Regions from separate parts of the Abiotrophia defectiva ATCC 49176 genome, predicted to be linked through region 1. Evidence: predicted binding sites of a transcription regulator. Region 1 holds the regulator's gene; the other holds the start of a gene.

Region 1 (8,565 bases):
GAGAAAGATGTCCTCTTCATCGTGGTTAGCCGTAACCAGATCCTGGCTCTGCAACGGACGGTGCTTGAGATTGATCCAACTGCCTTTATGATTATCTCCAATGTCCAACAAGTACACGGGGAAGGCTTCTCCTTCTATCTAGATGCTGAGACTGGCCAACAGATTCCTCATCGCTAAAAAGCTTATAAACTCGCGCTTTTAACTAGTGCGAGTTTTTATTCTGAGCGAAATTAGCACTCTAACAAAAAGAGTGCTAAAATTTATGTCCAAAAGGGTTGACAGGGGGTAAAATAGGGTGTATACTAGCATTAGCACTTGAGGTAAAAGAGTGCTAAAAAAGAGGTGAGAACAATGTTAACAGCTAGGCAACAACAAATTTTACAGTTGATTGTGCAGCTGTATGGCCAGTATGAAGAACCGATTGGGTCTAAGACCCTGCTTCAGAAGAGTCTATTGGATGTCTCACCGGCAACCGTACGAAACGATATGTTGGCACTTGAGCGCATTGGCTATCTCAAGAAGGCTCATTCTTCTAGTGGACGGATTCCATCCTTTGATGGCTACCGCTACTATGTAGATCAACTGATTGAGGATCAAGCAGATATTCAAATGGCCAAGCAAGATAGTGAGGTAATTCAATCTATCTTCCGAGATCGCCATTTTGACGCCATGCAGCACGCCCAATTGGCGGCTGATATCTTAGTCTCCTTGACTGGCTATACGGCCGTCGTTTTGGGAGAATCCAAGGAACAATATCATTTAAGTGAGTTCCGCTTGATACAACTCAGCGAGAGTCGGATTGTCGCCATTGTCTTGACTGACAAGGGAAGTGTTGAAAGTGATCTAGTAGATTTACCACGATCCTTAAGTCGAGAGGACTTGGGTCGTTTGACTCAAGCTATCAACCAGGAAATTGTTGGCTTATCCTTACTAGAAGCTCAGCAACGACTTAAATTGACCTTGCCACTCTTGATGCAGCGCTTAGTTGGCTTCCAAGTCGACTTTTCGTCAGTTATCACCAAATTAATGCGCCATTTGAAGGGGCGTAGTTACTATGTCAGTGGTAAGAATAACTTATTCGATTCAGTAGAAGTGTCAGATTACAAGCGACTCTTCAACCTAATCGATGGGTCAGCAGAAATGTTCCAACTACTTGAAGCCAAGCAAGGCTTAGCAGTTGAACTGGGATTGGGAGGCCTAGCAGACGTCAGTCTAGTGACCTCATCCTATCAGTATCAAGCACAACAGGTCATCATCGGCCTAGTTGGTCCCGCTACTATGCCTTACCAGCGTGTACTGGGCTTGATGCATCACATCACGCATGAACTGGCCCATTATTAAGTAGCCACACCCAGAATTACCAAACCCTTAAAGGAGGCGATTACGTGTCAAACACAGAAAAAGAAGTGCTCAAGCAAGACACGCCTGTTCAAGATGAAATGCTTGATAAGATTCAAGACAGTGCTGATCAAGAAGAGGTTCAAGTTGATCAATCAAGCCAGAGCCTAGATCAAGCCATTGAAGAAGCGGAAGATCAAGTGAGTCAACTAGAGGCAGAAAAAGAGGCCTTATCTGACCAACTCTTACGCTTGCAAGCAGAAATCCAGAACATGCGACGCATTAACCAACGTGAACGCCAAGATGCAGCAAAATATCGCTCGCAAAGCTTGGCTAGCCATCTCTTAGATGTAGCTGATAACTTGGAACGCGCCTTAGCAACCCCAGCTGAGTCTGAAGATGCCAAAGCCATCCATAAGGGCATCGAGATGGTTTACAAGCAGTTCCAACAAGCCTTTGAAAAAGAAGGCATTAGCGTTATTGACCCATTGAACCAAGCCTTTGATCCTAATTTCCATCAGGCAGTTAGTATGATGCCTGCAGGCGAGGGTCAGGAAGCTGATACCGTCATTAATGTCTTGCAAAAAGGCTATATGCTACAAGACCGGGTCTTAAGACCTGCCATGGTCATTGTCGCTCAGTAACAATTTAATGAATATTCCAGACTAAAAAATCAAACTAAAAGAAAAGAGGAAACTATTATGGCAAAAATTATTGGTATTGACTTAGGGACTACAAACTCTGCCGTATCTGTCTTAGAAGGCGGCGAAGCAAAAATTATCCCAAACCCAGAAGGTAACCGTACAACGCCATCTGTTGTGGCTTTCAAAAATGGTGAAATCCAAGTAGGGGAAGTAGCTAAGCGTCAAGCCGTTACCAACCCATCAACCGTAAGTTCTATCAAGCGTCACATGGGCGACGGCAGCTACAAGGTCCACATGGACGGCAAAGACTACACACCACAAGAAATCTCTGCGATGATTCTCCAATACTTGAAGTCTTATGCAGAAGACTACTTAGGTGAGAAGGTTGATAAGGCCGTTATCACCGTACCTGCCTACTTCAACGACGCACAACGTCAGGCTACCAAAGATGCTGGTAAAATCGCTGGGTTAGAAGTTGAACGTATTGTCAACGAACCAACAGCCGCTGCTTTGGCCTATGGTTTAGACAAGACGGACAAAGAAGAAAAAGTCTTAGTCTTCGACTTAGGGGGCGGTACCTTCGACGTATCCATCCTTGAATTAGGTGATGGCGTCTTCGACGTATTGTCAACTTCAGGGGACAACCACTTAGGTGGGGACGACTTCGACCAAAAGATTATGGACTACTTAGTTGCTGAATTTAAGAAAGAACATGGTGTAGACCTTTCTAAAGATAAGATGGCCCTCCAACGTCTTAAAGACGCTGCGGAAAAAGCTAAGAAGGACTTATCTGGTGTGTCTACTACCCAAATCAGCTTACCATTTATCACTGCGTCAGCTGAAGGCCCACTTCACTTGGAATTAACCTTGACGCGTGCTAAGTTCGAAGAATTAACACACGATTTAGTAGAACGTACTAAACAACCTGTTCGTCAAGCCCTCAAAGATGCTGGCTTATCTCAATCCGATATCGACGAAGTAATCTTGGTTGGTGGTTCTACTCGTATTCCAGCCGTTGTAGAAGCGGTTCGTAAGGAAACTGGCAAAGAACCTAACAAATCTGTTAACCCTGACGAAGTAGTGGCGATGGGTGCTGCTATTCAAGGTGGGGTTATCTCCGGTGACGTTAAAGACATCGTCCTCTTAGACGTAACACCATTGTCATTAGGGATTGAAACCATGGGTGGCGTCTTCACTAAGTTGATTGACCGCAACACGACCATCCCAACAAGCAAGTCACAAGTCTTCTCAACAGCAGCTGACAACCAACCTGCGGTAGACGTACACGTCCTTCAAGGGGAACGTCAAATGGCGGCTGATAACAAGACCCTCGGTCGCTTCCAATTGACCGATATTCCACCTGCACCACGTGGTATCCCACAAATCGAAGTTACCTTTGACATCGACAAGAACGGGATCGTTAACGTAAGTGCTAAGGACTTAGGGACAGGTAAAGAACAAACTATCACCATCAAGTCTAGCTCAGGTCTGACTGATGAAGAAATCGACCGCATGGTCAAAGACGCGGAAGCTAACGCTGAAGCCGACAAGAAACGTCGTGAAGAAGCTGACCTCCGTAACGAAGTAGACCAATTAGTCTTCCAAACTGACAAAGTCTTAGCTGACCTTAAAGACAAGGTTTCTGAAGAAGAAGTTAAGAAGGCTGAAGCAGCTCGTGACGAACTCAAGGCAGCCATCGAAGCTAATGATTTAGATCAAATGAAGGCTAAACGTGACGCCCTCAATGAAATCGTCCAAAACTTAACTGTTAAACTCTATGAGCAAGCCGCTGCCCAAGCGCAAGCAGCTCAAGGCGATGGGCAAGCTCAAGCTGATACAAATGCCGCTGGCGATGACGTTGTAGACGCTGAGTTCGAAGAAATCGACTAATATAAGAGGTAAGGAACAACGCCAGAGCTTGTCTTTGGCGTTTCCTTTCTAATCTAACTGTGTCATAAGCCCTAGGGCTTGAAAAAAGGAGTGGGAAAATGGCAGATAAACGTGATTACTACGACGTCCTAGGGGTCTCTCGAGACGCTAGTGACGCCGAAATCAAGAAAGCCTATCGTAAACTATCCAAACAATATCACCCAGACATTAACAAGGAAGCAGACGCAGCCGATAAATTTAAGGAAATTACCGAAGCTTACGAGGTCCTAAGTGACGCTGATAAGCGCTCTATGTACGACCAATATGGTCACGCAGCCACCGACGGCTCCTATGGTGCCGGTGGTTTCGGTGGTGGCGGTTTTGGTGGCTTCAGCGGTGGAGGATTTAGTGGCTTTGAAGATATCTTCGAGTCCTTCTTCGGTGGCGGTATGGGCGGTGCCGGTTCTGCAAGAGCCAATGCAGCACGTCGGGGTGATGATCTCCAATACCGGGTTAAACTCAAATTCGAGGAAGCCATTTTTGGTAAGGAAGTCACCATCACCTATAATCGTAAGCAAGAATGTCATACCTGTCATGGTTCAGGTGCCAAGGAAGGAACCGATCCGGTGACCTGTCACAAGTGTCATGGTTCTGGGGTTATCAACGTTCAGCGTAACACTCCATTTGGTGCCATGATGTCTCAGGCAACCTGTGATGTCTGTCGCGGGACGGGTAAAGAAATCAAGGAAAAATGTACGACCTGCCACGGTGCTGGAACAGAAACCCAACAGCATTCGGTCAAAGTCACGGTCCCTGCAGGGGTAGAGGACAACCAACAAATGCGAGTATCTGGTCAAGGTGAAGCCGGAACTAATGGCGGACCGTACGGCGATCTCTATGTGGTCTTCCAGGTCGAAGAGAGTGACATCTTTGAACGTGAAGGTACCGAAATCTTCTACGAACTGCCTATCAGCTTTAGCCAGGCAGCCCTAGGGGATGAAGTCAAGGTACCAACTGTTCATGGTAACGTTAAACTTAAAATCCCGGCAGGTACCCAAACTGGTACCACCTTCCGACTACGTGAGAAGGGAGCACCAAGCCTTCGCGGTGGCCGCAATGGGGATCAACACGTGTCCGTCAAAGTCGTGACGCCTAAGCGATTAACAGATCGTCAAAAGGATCTCTTCAAGCAACTGGCTGAATCTAGCGGCGAATCTGTCAAGGGCCATGAAGGTGGCTTCTTCGATAAGATGAAGGATATGTTTGAAGGCAAATAAGATGAAAGGCTGGAATCTTCCAGCCTTTTTCATTGTAATTTAGTCAGCATTCCCTGGCTTAACCCTAGTCTTAGAGCCAAAAATTTGGTACAATAGACCAGTGTATTAGTGCCAGATGGCACTCCTATCTAGATAAATCTGAACGAAAGAGGAAGCCTATGAATCCACAAGAATTACAAGCACTCCGAGCCCGACAGGAGAAAATTCGCAACTTCTCCATTATCGCTCATATTGACCATGGTAAGTCCACTCTGGCTGACCGTATTCTGCAATTGACAGAGACGGTTTCAGACCGGGAAATGCAGGACCAACTCTTGGACTCCATGGACTTGGAGCGGGAGCGAGGCATTACCATTAAACTTAACGCTGTTGAACTGACCTATAAGGCTCAGGATGGGGAAGAGTATATCTTCCACCTAATTGATACCCCAGGGCACGTGGACTTTACCTATGAGGTATCACGTTCACTGGCAGCCTGTGAAGGAGCCATTTTGGTCGTCGATGCCGCCCAGGGGATTGAAGCTCAGACTCTGGCCAACGTTTATTTGGCTTTAGATAACGACTTAGAAATTCTGCCGGTCATTAACAAGATTGACTTACCAGCCGCTGATCCTGAGCGTGTTCAGGTTGAAATTGAAGATGTCATTGGCATTGACGCAAGTGAGGCCGTTTTCGCCTCAGCTAAATCCGGGATTGGGATTGACCAAATCCTGGAGCAAATTGTCCACAAGGTACCGGCCCCTCCAGGTGACTTAGAAGCGCCACTACAAGCCTTGATTTTCGACTCTGTCTACGATTCCTATCGCGGTGTTGTCTTGAATATCCGGGTCATTAACGGTGTCGTGAAACCTGGCGACAAGATTCGTTTGATGTCCAACGGCAAAGAATTCGATGTAGTGGAAGTCGGGGTCTTCAGTCCTAAGCCAGTCCAACGCGACTATCTCATGGTAGGGGATGTGGGCTATATCACGGCTTCCATTAAGACCATTCAAGATACGCGAGTAGGGGATACCATTACCTTGGCCAACAATCCGGCCCAAGAACCCCTAGACGGCTACCGTAAGCTTAATCCCATGGTCTATTGCGGTCTCTATCCAGTCGAGTCTAACGACTATAATGATTTGCGGGATGCCTTGGAAAAACTCCAACTCAATGACGCGGCCTTACAATTTGAGCCTGAAACTTCGCAAGCCCTAGGCTTTGGCTTCCGTACGGGTTTCTTAGGCTTGCTGCACATGGACGTTATTCAGGAACGTCTGGAACGTGAGTTCGACATCAACCTCATAACCACAGCGCCTTCGGTTATTTACAAGGTCAAAAAGACCAATGGCGAGGAAATCATCGTGGATAACCCGTCCGCTATGCCAGACCAAACCGTCATCGATGAAATCTACGAGCCCTACGTTAAGGCCTCCATTATGGTGCCTAATGAATATGTTGGCGCAGTCATGGACATCGGCCAACGTAAGCGGGGTAACTTCATTACCATGGATTATCTGGATGATTACCGGGTCAATGTGGTCTATGAGTTACCATTGTCAGAAATCATCTATGACTTCTTCGATAAGCTCAAATCCAATACCAAAGGCTATGCATCCCTTGACTACGAATTAATTGGCTACAAACCATCTAACCTAGTTAAGATGGATATCCTGCTCAATGGCGACCTGATTGACGCCTTCTCCATGATTGTCCACAAGGACTTTGCTTACGGTCGTGGCCGTGAATTAGTAGAAAAACTTCGTGGCATCATCCCACGACAACTCTTCGAAGTGCCTGTTCAGGCTGCTATCGGTAATAAGATTCTAGCGCGTACCACCATTAAGGCCTTGCGTAAAGACGTAACGGCTAAACTCTACGGTGGGGACGTCAGCCGCCGTAAAAAGCTCCTCGAGAAACAAAAAGAGGGGAAAAAGCGGATGAAACAAATTGGGACCGTGGAAGTCCCACAAGAAGCCTTCATGGCTGTCCTTCAAATGGACGAAGATTAATATCTATCAAGCTCCCAGCCAGTATGGTGGGAGTTTTTTTGTATAAACAGAAGGTCAAAATAATTAAGTAATCGCTTGCAATCACCTAAGAAAAGGTTTACAATATAAGTGTAGTATATTTCACAAATTTCACAATAAGGAGGAGTCTACTATGAAAGCATACACCTATGTTGAACCTGGCCTAGCTAAATTCGTTGACAAGCCAAAGCCTGTCATCTTGAAGCCAACGGATGCAATTGTTCGTATGCTTAAAACGACCATCTGTGGGACAGACCTACACATCATCAAGGGTGACGTGCCAGCTGTCCAAAATGGGACGATTTTAGGACACGAGGGGATTGCGGTTGTCGAAGAAGTTGGATCCAGCGTGACTAACTTCAAGCCTGGCGATAAAGTCATTGTTTCCTGCGTCTGCTCCTGCGGTAAGTGTTATTACTGTAAGAAGGGGATTTATGCCCACTGTGAAGACGAGGGTGGTTGGATTTTCGGCCACTTAATCGACGGCACACAGGCTGAATATCTCCGTGTTCCACACGCAGACAATACCCTCTATAACCCACCAGCAGGCCTTAGCGATGAAGCCTTGGTTATGATTTCAGATATTCTACCAACGGGTTATGAAATTGGGGTCCTCAAAGGTCGGGTAGAGCCAGGTTGTAATGTGGCCATTATTGGTTCTGGACCAGTTGGTTTGGGCTCACTCTTAACCGCTCAGTTCTATTCTCCTGCTAAGATTATCATGGTGGATATTGATGATCACCGCCTAGATACCGCCCTCAAGTTCGGCGCTACCCATAAGGTTAATAATTCCGATACTGACAGAGCCATCAAGGAAATCTTTGACTTAACGGATGGTCGTGGGGTTGACGTGGCCATTGAAGCGGTGGGGATTCCAGCATCCTTTGACTTCTGCCAAAAAATTATTGCAGTTGATGGCCGTATTGCTAACGCGGGTGTCCATGGGGTCCCTGTGCAATTCGACTTAGATAGACTCTGGATTCGCAATATTACCGTAACAACTGGCTTAGTATCAACTAATACCACACCACAACTGCTGCAAGCCCTAGAAGCTCAGAAGATTCACCCTGAAGAGCTCGTTACCCACTACTTCAAATTGTCTCAAATCGAAGAAGCTTATGACGTCTTCCGGGAAGCCTCTAAGAATAATGCCATTAAGGTCCTGATTGAAAATGACCTTAGCCCACAAAGCTAGGCTAAGAAGGATCGCTTTTACTATAAGTGACGGGGCCTCTGGCTCGGTCACTTTTTATGTCAAAAAGAAGTTAGGAGGGAAGCCTATGCAAGAAGACATTCAAGGTCTACAAACCATTATTAATAATAGCCAGCACCTAGTATTTTTCGGTGGGGCAGGCGTCTCAACCGAATCGGGTATCCCTGATTTTCGCAGTGCCCAAGGCATTTATAGTCAAGATTTAGGTAGAAACT
Region 2 (8,565 bases), 610 kb from region 1:
TTCAGTGATGTATTGGGCCATCAGGGCAACATCAGCTGCAGACATTTTGTTCTGGCTGTCCTTGGTTGACCCTTCAATCCAGTAGCTTTCTGGTAGGTACTTGTTAGGCGCCCCAGAAGTGGTGTAGAACTCATAGTTCTCAATGCCCCATTCATCTAGTTGGCGACGAATGGCAGCAACAGCTTCTTGTTCAGAACCGTAGATGTGAGACATCAAAAGGGTAGTCGCATCGTTACCAGATGCTAACATAATCCCGTATAAGAGGTCTTGGACGGTGTATTCTGCATCGGTCACTAGGCCAGCATTAGATAATTCCGCATTGTCGGTGAAATCACGGACAATGGATTCAGGTGTCTTAATCTTATCATCTAGTTTAATTTTGCCTTCCTCGATGGCTTTGTAGGTCAAGTAAACTGACATAATTTTGGACATAGAAGCAATTGGATAAGGCTTATTCCCTTCACGTTCCATCAAGACCTTGTGGGTATCTTGGTCAATCACGACATAAGAACGGGTATCTTCGGTTAGGCTATTTAATTCTTCAGGGTAGCCACTCGGCATGGTGAAGCTAGATGCTTGGCTGGCTTGAGTTTGGCTAAAATCCTTAGTTAAGTCTGGGGTTTTCTTTAGCTCTTGGGCCATAATAGGGCTAGCTAAACCTAGTAGGGTAGTGCTCGCTAGAGTGACTAAAACGAGCTTAGTATGTAACTTGGTCATCGAGTCTAATCCTCCTGTTATTTGGACCTATAGTCATTGTATCAGAAAAAAGAAGCATATGCCAATAAATTTAGCCCATATTTCCTATTAGATAGGCAATTAGAAGAGTTCTTCCGGGGCTATACCGGCTTCCAAGGCAGTCAGATTGGCTGGATCCAGGTGAATGAGGGCCTGGATTTGGCCTTGCCCATCCAAACCTAGGACGGCTAAACCGTCTTGGCTCCCTTCAAAGTCAAGTTGGGCTTGCCAACCGGCCTGGCTCATGTAGGCCATAAGCGCTTGGGACCAGTATTGACGACGGGCCAAGTAGCGCTCGACTTCTTGTCGGGGAATCCAGTAATTGTCAATCAGCACAGTGGCTGCTAGGCGAAATCCCTTGATAAGATGAGGGTTAGGCATGGATATGGCTCCTTTTCGGGGTGTACCTTCATAGTATAGCTAATAATTGCGAATATTTTGTGAAGATAGCTAAAATACTAGTGGGGATTGTTATTTTTCGGCTCAGATGGTATAACAATAGAAGAAAAAGATAAGTGAAGGGAGGGGGCGCCATGTCCCTGCCATTACGAACTGCTAAATATACTCTGGCTGTCTTAGCGGCGGCGCTGACCGCTCAGGCGCTGGGGCTCTTGAATCCGATGACAGCGGGGGTCATTGCCCTTTTGAGCTTGTCGGATACGCGACGGACCACACTTAAGTTGGCTCAAGAGCGTCTAGTGTCCATGGTATTGGCCTTGGCTCTGGCTTGGTTGCTCTTTGCTGGTCTGGGCTTCAACATGCTTAGTCTAGCCCTCTTCCTGATCATCTATGTACCCCTCAGCTATCGGCTCCAGCTCATGTCGGGTCTAGTGGCTAGCACGGTCCTCGTCACCCAACTCTTAGCTTGGCAGTCGTTAGCTGCCTCTTATTGGCTCAATCAAGTGGGGCTCTTTGCCATTGGGGCAGGGCTGGCCCTAGCCTTTAATAGCTATATGCCTTCCAAAGAAGACCTGATTCTGGCCCACAGGGCGCGCATCGAAGAACAGTTACGCCAGTTGCTTTTGACTATTCATGATTCTTTGCGCCAGCCCCAAACCAGACGGGGCGCAGACTTAGCTGCCATAGAGACCCTTAATCAGGAACTAGAAGCAGCCCTGACCACGGTCTTGACTGAGCGAGATAACCGACTCTTCAGACAGACCAATTATGATGTCCACTATGTCGAAATGCGTCAGGCTCAGGCCCAACTTTTGGAGCAGATGATGACCACCTTACCTGACTGCTTCTTAGAGAGCGAAGAAAGCAAGGTCTTGGCCGGTATTTTTTATCTGACGGCTAGCCAGTTGGAAACGGCCAATCCAGGTACCTATCTTATGGCCGATATCCAGGCCTTGCTAGCTTATTATCGGGAGCGACCTTTGCCAGTCAGCCGGCAGGAATTCGAGAATCGGGCCCGACTCTTCCAACTCTTGAATGACCTGAGTCGCTTTATCGCTCTTAAGGTAGCCTTCTACCAGACCTATGCCCAAGATTGGCAGGCGGAACAGGATTAGGGCTTGAATTCTTCAAGCAAAAGTGGTATAACATATCTAGAATCTTAATCGAGAGTGAAGCCATGAGTGGCTAGTCGCGTTGACAAGAGAGGGATGGGTTGGTGCAACATCCTGGCGCTATAGTTGCTTACCTCTTCACTGATTCTTGGCCTAAGGGCACTAACTAGCCTGTTAAGTCAAGACGGTCGCTCCCGTTACCAGCACCAAGAGGCTTTTGCCAGTGGCAGAAGCAAATTTGGGTGGAACCACGTTATCAACGTCCCATTGACTCTGTGTCGCAATACCAGAGTCAATGGGATTTTTTATTTCCAATGATTAAGACTGTCGACCAAGCACTATTATCCAATGAGGAGGAACTATTATGTCTCAAATCGCCTTAACTTTCCCAGACGGCAGTGTCCGTCACTATGACAAGGGTGTCACTGTCGATCAAGTGGCCGCTAGCATCGGCTCTTCTTTAGCCAAAGCAACCTTAGCCGGTAAATTCCAAGGTCAATTAGTTGACCACGACCGGCCCTTGGAAGCTGACGGGACCATTGAAATCATCACCGACAAGAGCCCGGAAGCCTTAGAAATTATGCGCCACTCAACCGCACACTTGATGGCTCACGCCTTAACTCGCCTCTATCCTGGTATTCATTTTGGGGTGGGGCCTGCTATTGAATCAGGCTTCTACTACGATACTGACAAGGAAGTTCAATTAACTGAAGACGACCTACCTGCAGTTGAGAAGGAAATGAAGAAAATTATCAGCCAGAACTACCCGATTGTAAGACGGGAAGTATCTCGCGCTGAAGCCTTGGAACTCTTCAAGCACGACCCTTATAAGGTCGAATTGATCACAGACCTACCAGCAGATGAAGTCATCACTGTCTACCAACAAGAAGACTTTACTGACCTCTGCCGTGGGATTCATGTTCCATCAACAGGCAAGATTAAGGTCTTCAAGCTGCTAAGCTTGGCTGGGGCTTACTGGCGTGGGAACTCTGGCAACAAGATGATGCAACGGGTTTACGGGACGGCCTTCTTCAAGCAAGCTGACCTAGATGAATTCTTGCGTCTACGCCAAGAAGCGAAGGAACGTGACCACCGTAAATTAGGGAAAGAACTGGGTATCTTCATGGTGTCCAAGGAAGTAGGATCTGGTTTACCATTCTGGTTACCAAAAGGGGCAACCATCCGTCGTGTGATCGAACGTTATATCATGGACAAGGAAATCAGCTTGGGCTATGACCACGTTTATACCCCAATCATGGCTAAGGTAGACCTCTATCAAACATCTGGCCACTGGGCTCACTACAAGGACGACATGTTCCCACCAATGGACATGGGCGACGGCGAAATGCTAGTCTTGCGGCCAATGAACTGCCCACACCACATGATGATTTATAAGAATGACATCCATTCCTACCGCGAATTGCCAATCCGGATTGCGGAATTAGGCATGATGCACCGTTATGAGAAATCAGGGGCCCTATCTGGTCTGCAACGGGTTCGTGAAATGACCCTGAACGACGCTCATATCTTCGTGCGTCCTGACCAAATCAAGGAAGAATTTATTCGCGTGCTAGACTTGATTAAGGCGGTTTACCATGACTTTGGGATTACAGACTACCGCTTCCGTCTCAGCTACCGTGACCCAGAAAACAAAGAGAAATACTTTGACGACGATGCGATGTGGGAAAAGGCGCAAGCTATGCTTAAGGAAGCCATGGATGAGTTGGGCTTAGACTACTTCGAAGCCATCGGGGAAGCGGCCTTCTACGGTCCTAAATTGGACATCCAGTTCAAGACTGCCATTGGCTTGGAAGAAACCATGTCCACTATTCAGTTGGACTTCCTCTTGCCAGAACGCTTCGACCTGACTTATGTTGGGGAAGATGGTCAAGATAACCACCGTCCAGTGGTCATCCACCGTGGGGTTGTGTCGACCATGGAACGTTTTGTGGCTTACTTAATTGAAGAGTACAAGGGAGCCTTCCCAACTTGGTTGGCACCTGTTCAAGTGGCCCTCTTGCCAGTTAGCCTAGAGGCTCACAGTGACCGCGTTCAAGAAATCTATGAAGACTTGAAGGCCAAAGGTTTCCGTGTGGATATGGACTTGCGTAATGAGAAGTTGGGTTATAAGATTCGTTCCGCTCAAACAGCGAAGATTCCTTACCAAATTGTTATTGGGGACCAAGAAGTATCTGAAGGCACGGTTAACGTCCGCCACTACGGTTCTGCCAAGTCAGAAAGCTACATCTATGACGACTTTGTTCGCCTCTTAAGCGAGGACGTCGCTAACAAGAGCCGTCTTAACTAATAGGTATTGAATAAATAGAAAAGGGCTAGATCCTGCCTGTCGTCCTTGGGGGCGAGGCAGAATCTAGCCTTTTGGCTTTTATCACAGGAAAGCCAAACACAACTTGTGTCTGATAGAGCACGTAAATTTGCTGGCTCATACCCTATCTATCAATAGATAGATTGATAGATAGGGTGGCAGATGCAACTAGAAGAGACCATGCTAAAGACAGACTTTGCTTATGGCATGATTGGAAATTTCCGGCCAAATAGGGTAAAATAAGAAGGTAATAATTGACCCTGATCAACGAGGAGTAGCTTATATGGAAACTACTGAAAGCAAGCAGGCGACACGGCCAACGTTCCGCGATCTAATGTCGCAGCCTGCAGTCATTATGACTTATGTAAGTATCTTAATTCTTTTTCCTTTTTATATTAGTGTGCCAGCGGCGGTAATAGCCGTGGGCTTGATTTTCTGGAAGTACCGGCGACGTTTATGGAAGATTGCCCTAGGAACAGGCTGGTTCGGTGCGGGCGCGATTTTTAGCTTTATCATAGCCTTTGCCAACCGCAACCAGTACGGCATCTGGGCAGCCATTGGCTTTATCCTGGTTTGGACCTTCTTTCGGATTTATCGTAGTTTTGTAACACCAGACCTACTGATAAAAATGCTCAATATCATTGGCTTAGGTAGCATTGGAACTAGTCTCTATGCTATCTATCACTACCAAGTCTTTATTGCTAGTCATGGTCTTCCCCTGGACTATATTGTGCGGGATCCTAACCCCCAACACCGGGCCATGTCAACCCTCTTTAATGCCAACTATTATGGGCTCTTCTGTATTTTTGCCCTCTTGGTGGGGGCCTACCTCTTTGTCAAGGCAGGCACTAAGAAGGCCAAGGTCTGGTATGGTCTCAGCATGGTCTTGAATGTGGTCGGCATCTTACTGACCGCCTCTCGCATGGCCTTGCCGGCCCTAGTGGTGGGGTCTATCACCTTTGTCTTCTTCATTAACCGTCGCCTGGTCTTATGGCTAGGTGGGATTGGGTTAGCCGGAGCCTGCTTGGTCTTCTTCTTCCCAGAACTCCTGGCGCGCTTTACCTCGGCTTCCTTCTCTCATAGCTTAGAAGAGCGGGAAATGATTTGGCGGGCGGCCTGGGGCATCTTCACCGATTATCCTTTAACAGGGCGGGGACCTATGTCCTACTTCAGTTTCTTCTATCTCTATGGTGGTAAGGGACAACCTCACGCCCATCAGATTTTCCTAGAGTTCCTCTCTTCTTATGGTCTCTATGGGACGGCAATCTACTTGATTGGGACGGTTGGCTACTTCCGTGAACGGGTGGCCCTCTGGTTCAAACCAGAAGTTCAAGCTGAGATTGGGCTAGTGACCGCCATGATTGTCACCGTCTTGGTCCATGGCCTCAGTGACGTTGCGGTCATGTGGTTACAGACTGGCTATATCTTCCTCTTCATTGTGACTTGTCCAGTAGCAGTTTGGGAAGCCTTAGCTTCTTATCGGTCAGAAGACGGCTATCTAAAAATTAAATCATAAGTTTCAAAAAGCAAGTGCCTATCACTTGCTTTTTTGACTATTTTAGACTATTATAAAGGAGTGGTTAGCACTTGAGGTGTTTGAGTGCTAAGTTTCAGAATGAATGGAGGAAATCCCATGTTAAAACCATTAGGCAAACGACTGGTAATTGAAGTAGCCCCAGCAGAAGAAAAAAGCCTTGGAGGCTTGATCTTATCTAGCGCCGCCCAAGAAAAACAAGAGACCGGGACGGTCCTAGCAGTCAGCAAGGAAGTAGCAAGCGCTGGCGAAGTCGCAGTCGGCGACCGTGTTGTCTTTGAATCTTATGCAGGCGTGACCGTTAAGCAAGACGGCCAAGAATATTTAGTAATTGAATTAGACCATGTCTTGGCAGTTTTAGGCTAAGCACAAGGCAGAGAATAGAAAAGGAGTGACTCTTGATGGCAAAAGAATTGAAATTCTCAGAAGACGCTCGCGCAGCTCTCTTGCGCGGGGTAGATATTTTAGCAAACACAGTGAAAACAACCTTAGGGCCTAAGGGCCGTAATGTGGTCTTAGACAAGACCTTTGGCTCCCCTTTGATTACCAATGATGGGGTAACCATCGCACGTGAAATCGAATTAGAAGACCGCTTCGAAAACATGGGGGCGCAATTGGTGCTGGAAGTGGCTAGCAAGACCAATGATGTAGCGGGTGACGGAACCACGACGGCAACTGTCTTGACCCAAGCTATTGCCAACGAAGGCATGAAGAACGTGACGGCTGGGGCTAACCCAGTTGGCATCCGTCGCGGGATTGACAAGGCTACTAAGGCAGCAGTTGAAGCTTTGCAAGCCTTATCTCAACCAGTTTTATCCAAAGAAGCCATTGCCCAAGTAGCCGCTGTCTCTTCTGGCGACCCAGCCATTGGTGACTTGATTGCGGACGCGATGGAACGTGTTGGCAACGACGGTGTCATCACCATTGAAGAATCTAAGTCTATCGAGACGGAATTATCAGTAGTCGAAGGGATGCAATTTGATCGAGGTTATCTCTCTCAATACATGGTAACCGATAATGAGAAGATGGTTGCTGAATTGGAGAATCCTGTTATCTTCGTGACCGACCGCAAGATTACCAACATCCAAGATGTTTTACCACTCTTGGAAGGCATTATGCAATCTGGTCGTCCGCTCCTTATTATTGCGGAAGATGTAGACGGCGAAGCCTTGCCAACCTTAGTCCTTAACAAGTTGCGTGGGACCTTGAACGTGGTGGCCGTTAAGGCGCCTGGTTTTGGGGACCGTCGTAAGGCCATGTTGGAAGACATCGCAGTCTTGACCGGGGCAACCGTTGTCTCTGAAGAATTAGGCTTTGAACTGAAGGATGCGACCGTAGAACATCTAGGTCATGCCGGTAAAGTAACGGTAACTAAGGACTCTACCACTATCGTAGAAGGGGCTGGCAACAAGCAAGCCATCGCAGACCGTATTGCGGTCATTCGCGCCCAAGCAGAAGAAAGCACCTCAAGCTTCGACAAGGAAAAACTCCAAGAACGTTTAGCTAAATTGTCAGGTGGGGTAGCCGTTATTAAAGTAGGGGCAGCTACTGAAACTGAGCAAAAAGAACGCAAACTCCGCATCGAAGACGCCCTCAACGCGACTCGCGCGGCCGTAGAAGAAGGGATCGTGCCTGGTGGGGGTACTGCCTTGGTTAACGTTCAAGAAATCGTGGCAGCAGTTGAAGCTGAAGGCGACGAAGCAACTGGGGTTAAGATTGTAGCTCGTGCTTTGGAAGAACCAGTTCGTCAGATTGCAGCTAACGCTGGTAAGGAAGGCTCTGTCATTGTGGACACCCTCCGTCGCTCTGAAAAAGGTGTAGGTTATAACGCCGCAACTGATGTCTTTGAGAACATGATTGAAGCAGGGATTGTGGACCCAACCAAGGTAACCCGTTCTGCCCTTCAAAATGCAGCCTCTGTAGCAGCCTTGCTCTTAACGACAGAAGCCGTTGTAGCAGACATTCCAAAGGAAAGCCCTGATATGCCAGCCGGAATGGGCGGCATGCCAGGTATGATGTAATAAATTTGGCTGAGACCTTGGTCTCAGCCTTTTTGTTATATAAAAGGCTGAGGGTGTGCTAGACTGAGAGTAACAAGTGTGGAGGAGGGATTTTGATGACCCTAGTGCAGGCTTCATTTTTGGCAGGTCTTTTTGGGGCTCTGGCCTGGTTGGTGGGCGATATATTACTAGTAGGTTTTGCGCCGGTGACTGAAGAAGACTTGGTCCGCTACCAAGCAGGGGGTGTGACCAATTTACGCCTGGCTCTTTATATGAGATCAGGGACCGACCGTCGTTTACGCTGGGGTGTTTGGCTGGCCCAATTTTCTATTTGGCTACCGCTTCTAAGTCTCTATGGCCTCTGGCAAATGGCCCAACCAGTAAGGGGCTTGGCCTGGGCGGGACTGCTTTGTCTCCTGATCGGCTTCAGCCTGTCCCCTTTGGCTCATGGGGCTTTCT

Evidence for each region. Region 1 encodes HrcA, which represses chaperone genes, less so after heat shock. Its sites were predicted from a motif close to TTAGCACTCNNNNNNNNNGAGTGCTAA; they were not measured.
Region 2: the regulator HrcA is predicted to act here: its motif matches at 6,153-6,179, upstream of V7R82_RS07550 (co-chaperone GroES).

The regions. Positions count from the first base shown of each region.
Region 1 is NZ_CP146287.1:1,008,994-1,017,558, forward strand. Features, by position in the region: gene V7R82_RS04730 (YitT family protein) at 1-177, shown strand, start outside; gene hrcA (heat-inducible transcriptional repressor HrcA) at 352-1,341, shown strand; gene grpE (nucleotide exchange factor GrpE) at 1,386-1,982, shown strand; gene dnaK (molecular chaperone DnaK) at 2,040-3,872, shown strand; gene dnaJ (molecular chaperone DnaJ) at 3,971-5,128, shown strand; gene lepA (translation elongation factor 4) at 5,287-7,119, shown strand; gene V7R82_RS04760 (zinc-dependent alcohol dehydrogenase family protein) at 7,271-8,332, shown strand; gene V7R82_RS04765 (NAD-dependent protein deacylase) at 8,418-8,565, shown strand, end outside.
Region 2 is NZ_CP146287.1:1,623,404-1,631,968, reverse strand. Features, by position in the region: gene V7R82_RS07575 (D-alanyl-D-alanine carboxypeptidase family protein) at 1-717, opposite strand, end outside; gene V7R82_RS07570 (hypothetical protein) at 817-1,116, opposite strand; gene V7R82_RS07565 (aromatic acid exporter family protein) at 1,269-2,249, shown strand; gene thrS (threonine--tRNA ligase) at 2,611-4,554, shown strand; gene V7R82_RS07555 (O-antigen ligase family protein) at 4,856-6,088, shown strand; gene V7R82_RS07550 (co-chaperone GroES) at 6,206-6,472, shown strand; gene groL (chaperonin GroEL) at 6,508-8,127, shown strand; gene V7R82_RS07540 (DUF6796 family protein) at 8,223-8,565, shown strand, end outside.